DNA from 3 places in the Acetivibrio cellulolyticus CD2 genome. Region 1 is predicted to be linked to each of the others. Evidence: riboswitches for the same ligand, from Rfam matches in the RefSeq annotation. Region 1 holds a riboswitch; each other region holds the start of a gene.

Region 1 (3,286 bases):
GATTGTGAAATATGAGGTGGGTAAATGTTTGAAGTGAATAATATGATAGCTGAAGTATGTGGAACATATCAGCTTGAAAACTAGATGGCAAAGCGTATCGTAATGCCAAAGAACTTCTTAAAGTATATTCAAAAGTGGTTTGGAGCTTAAATTAAAATGTTGAAGATTTAAAAGAAGAAAATAAATCATTTTAATAAAACAAATGTTAATAGGTAAATTCATGGAGGTAAACTATGCGAAAAGAAAGTAAAGTAATGAGGCAATGTACACTTTTTTACAGCGACTTAAATATTGACCGGTCGACAGTTTTACATAAAACAAAATTACTTTTAGAAATATATCGTCCTGTTGTTTGGTCTACTCAAAATCGGTTTAATCAAGTATCTGAAAATGCTGCATGCTACTATAGCAAAAATTTAGAACAGGCATTGGAGTATCTTGAAAATTTTGCACCTGAAATTGAAAGGGATAAGTTTAATCAAAAGGTATACTCTTTTTTTGAAACACATTGGCTGATATCAATAATAGATTCTGCAATGAGTAAAATATTTCAGTATCCTGATAATGGCAAACTGTATCATGAAATACTGGTTAAACAGTACATGACTGTTATTAAGTATTCGGAGCAAGAAATGTTGGAACTATTACATATGGAGCGGAGCACTTATTATGATAAAAAAAGAGAAGCTATTGACCTTTTTGCAATTTGTTTATGGGGCTATACCATTCCAGCAATGAAAGGAATAATTGATGGTCAAGAAGTTGAAGGTATTCCAAGCTTTTTCTATCAATCCTCAAACCCCGACTAAATCCCAACTATGCCCCGAGCCTATTCCTACTGATTTCAAATATACAAGCTGATATACTGGCTATGCTGGTGGATTGTGTTATAAATTGAACAGTATCAACTATCCTCAAATTCTATAAGGGTTTGGGGATTTTTTTATGCATTAATTCAAAGTAAATATGTGGCAAATGAGGCTGGATGCGATTGATTTCACTTCCGGTCTTTTTTTATGCCTGAAATCAGGAGTCGGCAATATGAAAAGATGGGAGCCATACAACAACCATTATCCGTGATTTCCAAGTTTTGTTTATCAGCTATCGAGACAAAATTTTGGAGGTTTTAAGATGGATAATGAAAAGAAGTTTTATTTAAGAGTAGGCCAAATTGTAGAAGAAGTGTCGGAGGAAATCTATAAAGAGTACTACAAAATGCAAAGGAGAGAGCGATATTTAGAAGAACGGGATTTAGCACACGGAAAGTTCTTATATTCGCAGTTTGATAATGTTTATGAAGATGTTTTAGGAGAAGAGCTGCTTAAAGACAGCACTAGAGAAAATGTATGTGATTCTGTAGTTACAAAGGTAATGATAGAAAAACTGAGAAAAAGCCTGGAGCTTCTTAATAAGGAGGAAATAGGGTTAATAATCAACTTATTTTATATGGGCAAAAGTCAACGCCAATTTTCAAGAGAGATCGGTATTCCGGTGATGACGATAAATAGTAGAAAAGAAAGTATTTTAAAGAAGCTTAGAAAATATATGGGCACTAAATAATTACCACAGATAGAATAATGAGGAATTAGATATTTTAAATTGCAAATTGACACAATATATTGTATATGATAATATTTAAACAACAAAATATTGAAGTGATACTGGTGCTGTACATAAAGTACGGCTTAAAAGAGAAACAGGTGAAAATCCTGTACGGTCCCGCCGCTGTAATGGGGAGAATTTTCACAGAGTCCACTGGAGTTATCCGGGAAGGAGTGGAAATTCTATGAACCAGAGTCAGAAGACCTGCCTGTATTATGCACTGCAACTCTACGGACGATAGGGGGGTAAGAAGCTAAAAATAAATTATGTATCGATAGCCTCTTGACACTTTGTCTGGAGGCTTTAATATTCAGCTCTTTCGAAGAAAATGAAAGAGGCAAAAACATTAAACGTAGATTAGAAAGAAGGATGGGTATATATGATAACAAAAATAAAAAAACGCGATGGAAGAGAAGTGCCATTTAATATTGAGAAGATTGCCAATGCTATATTCAAAGCTGCAAGTGCCACAGGAGGACATGATTATGAATCTGCACTCTCGCTAGCAGAAAAAGTTGTTGATTCTATTGAAAAGGAAATGGATAAAAAGGTTCCTTCTGTGGAGGAAATCCAGGATTCAGTTGAGAAAGTTCTGATAGATACTGGCCACGTCCGTACTGCAAAGGCGTTTATCCTATATAGGGCAGATAGGACTCGTGTCCGCGAAATGAATACCCGCCTTATGAAGATTTATGAGGACTTAACCTTCAAGGAAGCAAAAGATAATGATATGAAGCGTGAAAATGCAAACATAGACGGAGATACTGCCATGGGAACGATGCTTAAGTACGGTTCTGAGGGTGCAAAGCAGTTTTATGAAATGTATGTGCTCAAGCCCGAGCATTCTTTGGCACATAAAGAGGGAGATATACATATTCATGACATGGACTTTTTGACGTTGACCACAACCTGCTGCCAGATTGATATAGATAAGCTGTTTCAAAATGGATTTTGTACTGGGCATGGGTATTTGAGGGAGCCAAACGACATTCAGAGTTATTCTGCCCTTGCCTGCATAGCAATACAGTCAAACCAGAATGACCAGCATGGAGGCCAAAGCATACCGAATTTTGATTACAATATGGCCCCTGGAGTATCAAAAACATACATTAAGCTTTACAGGCAAAACCTTGCGAAAGCACTTAGACTTCTTGCAAACATTGATGATGCTGCTAAAAAGGTGAGAACCATATGTGAAACTATCAAGGAAAGGCATGGTATGGTTCCTTCGATAAGCAATCTTGAGAAATATAGTGAGTATGAAGCTGAATTGCTGGCCGAGCTGGTCAAAGATGAGGATATAATTAAAAAGGCACATTCCTTTGCTGTCGAGAGTGCCGAAATAGAGACTGACAGGAGTACATACCAAGCGATGGAGGCTTTTGTGCATAACCTCAATACCATGCACAGCAGGGCAGGAGCACAGATACCCTTCAGCTCAATTAACTATGGTATGGATACATCCCCCGAAGGTAGGCTGGTGATTAAAAATCTGCTGTTGGCAACAGAAGCAGGACTTGGAAATGGAGAGACACCTATTTTTCCTATTCACATATTTAAGGTCAAAGAAGGCATAAATTACAATCCAGGCGAGCCTAACTACGATTTATTTAAATTAGCATGTAGGGTCAGTGCTAAAAGGCTTTTTCCCAATTTCTCCTTTATTGACGCACCTTTCAACCTG
Region 2 (3,286 bases), on a different contig from region 1:
CCCCTGCAGCTTTTGCATGCTCTTCACCGAAAGTCAAAATATCCAATTCCCTTACAAAAAACATTGTCACAATTATCAGCACTATGGCAACCGGCAAAAATAAAATCACATATCTCCAATCTTTCTGTGAGAAACTGCCAAATTGCCACATTATAAGTCTCTGGGCATCTTCCCTGTTCAGCGAAGATATTATTGTAAGCATTGCATTTACAAATAGTGTAAACACCATTCCTGTAAGAATAATAGTATTCGTTTCCATATTTCTATCCACACCAGCAGCAAATCCCATAGCACCTAAAACGGTCAGCAAGCCGCAAATCAGCCCAACTGTCGGAAGAGTGAAAAGCCCAAGCATAGGAATCGTAATGCCTGTTATCATGACAATACCTGCACCAAGGGCAGCACCTGATGAAACACCCAGCGTGTATGATGAAGCAAGTGGATTTTTTAGTGTTGATTGCATTATAGCACCACTGACCGCCAAAGCTGCACCTACCCCAAATGCCATCAGCACTCTTGGAATACGTATATCCCAAATAATAGATGCTGTGATTTTATCGATATTAACAGCCCCACTTGCACCTAACACCTTATTTGTAATTACCGCAAGAATTTCATAAAATGGAATCATAGCGCTGCCTATGGCAACACCCAATATGCAAATAATAATACTTACTACTAATGCTAAAATTATCTTTAATTTCATATTCTTAATATTTGTCGGGATATATTGCCTTTGCAATTTCCTTCATAGCCTTTACGATATTTTGATTTGGCAGCGAACTTGCAGAATTGTCAATGTAATAAACATCTCCGTTCTTCAATGCCTTCATGTTTTCCCATCCTTTTCTTGCCTTAATTTCTTTAACTGGTTCCTTCATATAATTTACATTCGTCAGAATAATATCCGGGTTTTTAGAAACAACAGCTTCGTTGCTCACACTTATCCAGCTTTTCTGATCTGCAAATACATTTTTTGCTCCAACAAGTTCTATAATCTCATTTAAGAAAACTTCCGAACCAAAGCTGTACATATTTGGATCGGCTGCTATTTCAAAATAAACAGTCTTTTTATTATCAATGCTCTTACCCACTTGTGCTATGTTAGCTATTTCCATTTCCATGTTTTCAATTATTTCCTTACCTTTTGCAGAAGTTCCAGTCGCATCTGCGATGAACTTTATATCCGATTTGATTGCCTCAATTGAATTGCTCGTAGGAATTACTACAACACACAAACCTGCATCCTTTAATGCCTTGAACGGTTCTTTTGTACTATCAACCTCACTCATTCCGGAAGTCAAAACCATATCTGGTTTTAAGCTCATCATTTTTTCCAGATCCGGTGCCATCATATCAAATTCAGAAATTCCCTCTTTCAACCCACTGATACCTTTTGCATTTTTATCTATAGCGATTATTTTATCACCTAGTCCAAGTTCTACAATTGTTTCAGTGATGGCCGGTGCCATCGAAATAATTCTATTTACATTCTTCGGAACTACTATATCGTTTCCTGCCGGATCCTTTGTCGGCAAAGTACCGGAAGCGTTGGCAACATTACTTTCCGGCTCAGTTACATTTCTATCTGGAGTATTTGGGTTTTTGCTGCATGATATAAAGCTAAATGCCAAAACAGCAGCTGTTAATAACAATAATATTTTTTTCATTTTTCATTTTTCCTTTCAACACAAAAATTAAACCTCCTGACCAAAGATCAAGAGGTTATGGATATACTAATTTAAATAGCAACACGCCAGCACCCCCTATCGCTCGTAGAGAAATTTGTGCAATGAAATAGGCAGGTCTTCTGACTTAGGTTCAACGATACTGAAGCCTTCCCAGTTTCCCAGTGGCATCTTTTCCAGCATCTCCCCTTTACAGCGGCGGGACCGTACAGGACTTTCACCTGTTTCCCTTTTAATTCGGCTATCAAACCGAAACCAATTATCATCATATTCAACTTTCATAAGCATAACATTTTATAAACAATAATTCAATCCAAAAAATACAGATTATTTCAAAATGCAAGAGCTAGTTCCGATATTCAAAAATAAAGTAAATCATCTAAATTTATTAAAAAAATTATTTATCACTCTCTTTAGCAATCATTTCAACCAGCTTTTCACCGGAAATGTCTTCAGAGACATCTATGCGATTTAAACCATAAAGAGTATAAGGATTGCCCTTTTGAATTTTGCTTACTTTATTGCCAATAACCACAGTGGCTCTATAGCCTAAATCTTTATAAATCTGCTCTGATAAAATGTTGGACAAGCCATATGGATAAGTAAAAACTGTTGGACTTATTTTTAAATTTTCTTCCATACTTTTTACTTCCATTTCATTATCCTTCACAAGAACATTGCAGTAATCTTTAGTAGTTTCATTAGATATTATATCACTACCTCTTCGAGGATACTTATCGGTACTCTCATGCAAATTATAGCTGTGGCTTTGAATATCTATCACACCGGATTGTAACATTTCAAGGGCTTCCTGGTAATTAAAATGTGGTAAAATAGGTTCATTGGAATTTATTCTCTTGTCTCTCCCAACTGACCAACCAATAATGCTTATTGTTGCTTTCATATTTAGTTCCTTAAGAATAGGAAAAGCATAGTCATAGTTACTTTTATAACCATCATCAAAAGTTATTGCAATAGGCTTTTCCGGTAATTTTGCAACTCCATCAACGTATGATATCAAATCTTTGACAAATATAGCTGTATATCCTGCTCTTTTTATTTCCTCCATGTCATTTCTAAATTTTGAAATAGAAACAGTTGCTGAGTTTTTAGACTCATTATCCTTTACAATGTGATGATACATAAGAATAGGAACCTTAACCGTTTCAGTATTTTTTTCAGATAATAAACAGCTTGTAAAGCCATTATTGGGTGTTAGGATTTTGTTGCACAATTCATTAGCATTGTCCTTTGTCATATAAACTCCAAAGTTTTCAGGATAATAAATATCTTTATCATTAAAGATTTTACCCAGCATCATCTGACCTGCTAGATTTCTGAAGTGAACAGAATCATAGAAATAGCGGGGATCCTTACTAATTTCATTATAGCCAGAGAAATTCCAAAAATCAGTTATTCTACTCAGTCTAATCCAGTAATCCTTTACTTTTTCGAGGTTAAATGCATGAAGCTCTGAATCATAGTTAGGAGAGCTTATCACTTTTAAATTAATATCTTTTGCTTTACAATAGTCACTAATCCTTTGAATTGATTCCAAGCATTTATCTGCCTTACTGGTCTGAAATTTATCATAATTT
Region 3 (3,286 bases), on a different contig from region 1:
TATGTTTATCCTTCTTCCGTTAAGTGATGAAGGAGTACCTGCAACTGCCGAGGAAAGATATGAGGTTATTAACAGGGTATATGATATAGCTTCGAAGTATGGATATGGAAAGAACGATATAGTAGTGGATGGTCTCGTTATGACGGTTTCTTCGGATCAGAAGGCTGCCATTGAGACTTTAAAGGTAATAGATTGGTGTACGAACACTTTCGGATGCGGTACTATTTTAGGCCTTTCAAATGTATCATTTGGCTTACCGGAAAGGAACTGGGTAAACAGTGCTTTTCTTGCTATGGCGATGGGAAGAGGACTAACAATGGCTATAATGAACCCTTCAAGTGATATTCTTATGAGTATCAAAATGGCGGGAGACGTTCTTACGGCAAAAGACAAAAACAGCTTAAGATATATTGAGTATTTCGGCAAAAGTTCTCAAACCAAACCTGCTGAAGCTGTAAAAAAGGCAGAACAAAGCTCAAATCAGAAGATTTACGAGGCTGTTGTAAGAGGAGACAGGGAAAATGTAAGAGCTTATATAGAAGCAGGACTAAAAGAAGGACTAGAACCTTCATATGTGGTAGATAGTTGCTTGATTCCGGCTATCACTCATGTTGGTGACCTCTATGACAAAAAGGAATATTTTTTACCACAGCTTATTCAAAGTGCTGAGACTATGAAGGAAGCTTTCGGATATATTGAGCCTATGCTTAAGAAAGACTGCAATGGAGAAAATGCTAAAGCCGGAATTGTTATTGCAACTGTTAAGGGTGATATACACGACATTGGTAAGAACATTGTAGGGTTGATGTTAAAGAACTATGGATTTGAAGTTTATGACCTTGGAAAGGACGTTACAGCTGAAGACATAATAAGTGCTGCAAAAGAGAAAAATGTACGTATAATCGGGTTATCAGCTCTGATGACTACAACAATGATGGAGATGAAAACAGTAATAGAACTGGCTAAAAAAGAAGGCTTAAGTACAAAGTTTATGGTGGGTGGAGCTGTTGTAACCGACAGCTTTGCGAAAGAAATAGGGGCGGACGGCTATTCGGAAGATGCTTATAGTGCTGTAAAGCTTGCCAATAAACTTTTGGAATGCAATAAATAATTCTGTTGAATTCTTGGTAAAGACATATTTTTTCTATATTGAACGCACAAAAAGTTTACATCAGAAATTGTGCGTTCAATATTTTACTCCTTGCTTTTTGATTTTGGAATAATTCTTGCTTTCTTCAATGAATAAAAATCTATGGGGCATTTAGCCCCTATCGATTTTAGGACATTTGTTTCGCAAATTCCTTGAATAAAAAATATAATTTTTCAAAAAATAATTTCAAACGTTGACACTATATATTGTGTGTGGTAAAATTAGCTATAACAAAATATAGTTAAAACATAGGTGACCAAAAACATTTGGTTGAAAAGGGAAGCAGGTGAGATTCCTGTGCGGTCCCGCCGCTGTAATGAGGAGTTGTTTCATTGATACCACTGGTTGAGCAACATTAACTGGGAAGGGATGAAACACCGATGATTCTAAGTCAGAAGACCTGCCTTTGTACCACGCCTTTAACTCTACGGATGATAGGGGGTGTATGGATTCGATTTTCAAATTGGCCTTAATCAAGGCTTTTCAAGTTTTCATATCTTATTATCTATTTTGGGGATAAAAGCGTATTTTTGTGAAACCAGTATCATTTAGTACACTTGATTTCATTGTGTTTAATATAAATTGTCCCAGCTACACCAGAAAAATAAAAATAGGAGATGTTCTAATGATTAAAACAATTATTAAAAGGAACGGAAGAGAAGAAAAATTTCAGCCGGAGAAAATTACATGGGCAATTTTCAAGGCTGCATCAGCATGTGGAGGAGACGATTTTACTAAAGCGGAAGGCATTTGCAGGCAGGTTATGGATTTGGCTGAGCTTACATATAAAGATACGACACCAACAGTAGAAGAAATACAGGATACTGTTGAGAAGGTTTTAATAGAAAACGGTCATGCTAAAACAGCGAAGGCTTTTATATTATACAGGGAAAAGAGAAAAAGTGCCAGGGATCTTAATGCTCTTGTAGGAGCAACAATAGATATGTTTTCGGACTATCTTGGAGACAGGGATTGGAATATAAAAGAGAATGCCAATACCCAGAAAAGTGTCAATGGCCTTAATAACTATGTAAGAGAGACCTTTACCAAAAAGTACTGGCTGCATGAGATATACCCTTCTGAAGTCCGGGAAGCACACGAAAATGGTGACTGCCATATTCATGATCTGGGCTTTTTCGGTCCGTATTGTGCCGGGTGGGACTTAAGACAGCTTTTACTTGATGGATTCGGCGGGGTTGAAGGAAAAGTAGAGAGCAAACCGGCCAAGCATCTAAGGTCGTTTTTAGGCCAAATCGTAAACTCGACTTTCACTACACAGGGTGAAACAGCCGGGGCTCAAGCATGGTCCAGCATTGATACGTATTGTGCGCCATTTATACGTTATGATAATATGACCTATGATCAGGTAAGACAGTGCCTTCAAGAATTTATATTTAATATAAATGTTCCTACAAGAGTAGGGTTTCAGTGTCCTTTTTCCAATTTGACCTTTGATATAACTGTGCCATCCACACTCAAAGATGAACCGGTTATAATTGGAGGAAGTTACATGGATGAAAGTTACAAGGATTTTCAGAAGGAAATGGACATTTTCAACAGGGCATTTTGTGATGTAATGTTAGAGGGAGATTCAAAGGGCAGAGTATTTACTTTCCCGATTCCTACTATTAATATCACAAAAAGTTTTGACTGGAACAATCCTGTAGTTGATGAATTTATGAAAATAACTTGCAAATACGGCATTCCTTACTTTGCAAATTATGTAAATTCGGATCTTTCTCCGGAAGATGCTGTTTCAATGTGCTGCCGTCTGAGACTTGATACGACTGAACTGAGGAAAAGGGGCGGAGGTTTGTTTGGAAGTAATCCGCTTACAGGTTCGGTAGGAGTCTTTACAATAAACCTTGCTAGAATCGGATACCTTTCAAAGTCAGAAAGTGAGTTTAAAGCAAGGCTATGGAAGATTGCAAATATAGGAAAGACATCTTTGGAGATTAAAAGAAAAATTATAGAACAGCAATCGGAAAAAGGCTTGTACCCTTATTCCACGCATTATTTAAGACATGTTAAGCAAAGAACAGATGAATTTTGGTACAACCATTTCAATACAATCGGTATTATTGGGATGAATGAAGCACTGTTGAATTTTATGAATAAGGATATAACTACAAAAGA

What was found. A riboswitch is a leader RNA that binds a small molecule or an ion and turns the genes downstream of it on or off. The one in region 1 is predicted to bind cobalamin.
Region 2: it holds a riboswitch for cobalamin, as region 1 does, so the genes downstream of both, ACECE_RS0211045 (ABC transporter substrate-binding protein) here and ACECE_RS0217450 (anaerobic ribonucleoside triphosphate reductase) in region 1, are expected to answer to the same signal.
Region 3: it holds a riboswitch for cobalamin, as region 1 does, so the genes downstream of both, ACECE_RS0225890 (ribonucleoside triphosphate reductase) here and ACECE_RS0217450 (anaerobic ribonucleoside triphosphate reductase) in region 1, are expected to answer to the same signal.

Annotation. Positions count from the first base shown of each region.
Region 1 covers NZ_JH556658.1:367,072-370,357, forward strand. The annotation lists gene ACECE_RS0217440 (hypothetical protein) at 234-809, shown strand; gene ACECE_RS0217445 (sigma-70 RNA polymerase sigma factor region 4 domain-containing protein) at 1,132-1,560, shown strand; cobalamin riboswitch at 1,646-1,828, shown strand; gene ACECE_RS0217450 (anaerobic ribonucleoside triphosphate reductase) at 1,982-3,286, shown strand, end outside.
Region 2 covers NZ_JH556653.1:2,055,198-2,058,483, forward strand. The annotation lists gene ACECE_RS0211040 (FecCD family ABC transporter permease) at 1-706, opposite strand, end outside; gene ACECE_RS0211045 (ABC transporter substrate-binding protein) at 711-1,670, opposite strand; cobalamin riboswitch at 1,784-1,963, opposite strand; gene ACECE_RS0211055 (polysaccharide deacetylase family protein) at 2,086-3,286, opposite strand, start outside.
Region 3 covers NZ_JH556659.1:1,332,756-1,336,041, forward strand. The annotation lists gene ACECE_RS0225885 (homocysteine S-methyltransferase family protein) at 1-1,111, shown strand, start outside; cobalamin riboswitch at 1,384-1,572, shown strand; gene ACECE_RS0225890 (ribonucleoside triphosphate reductase) at 1,776-3,286, shown strand, end outside.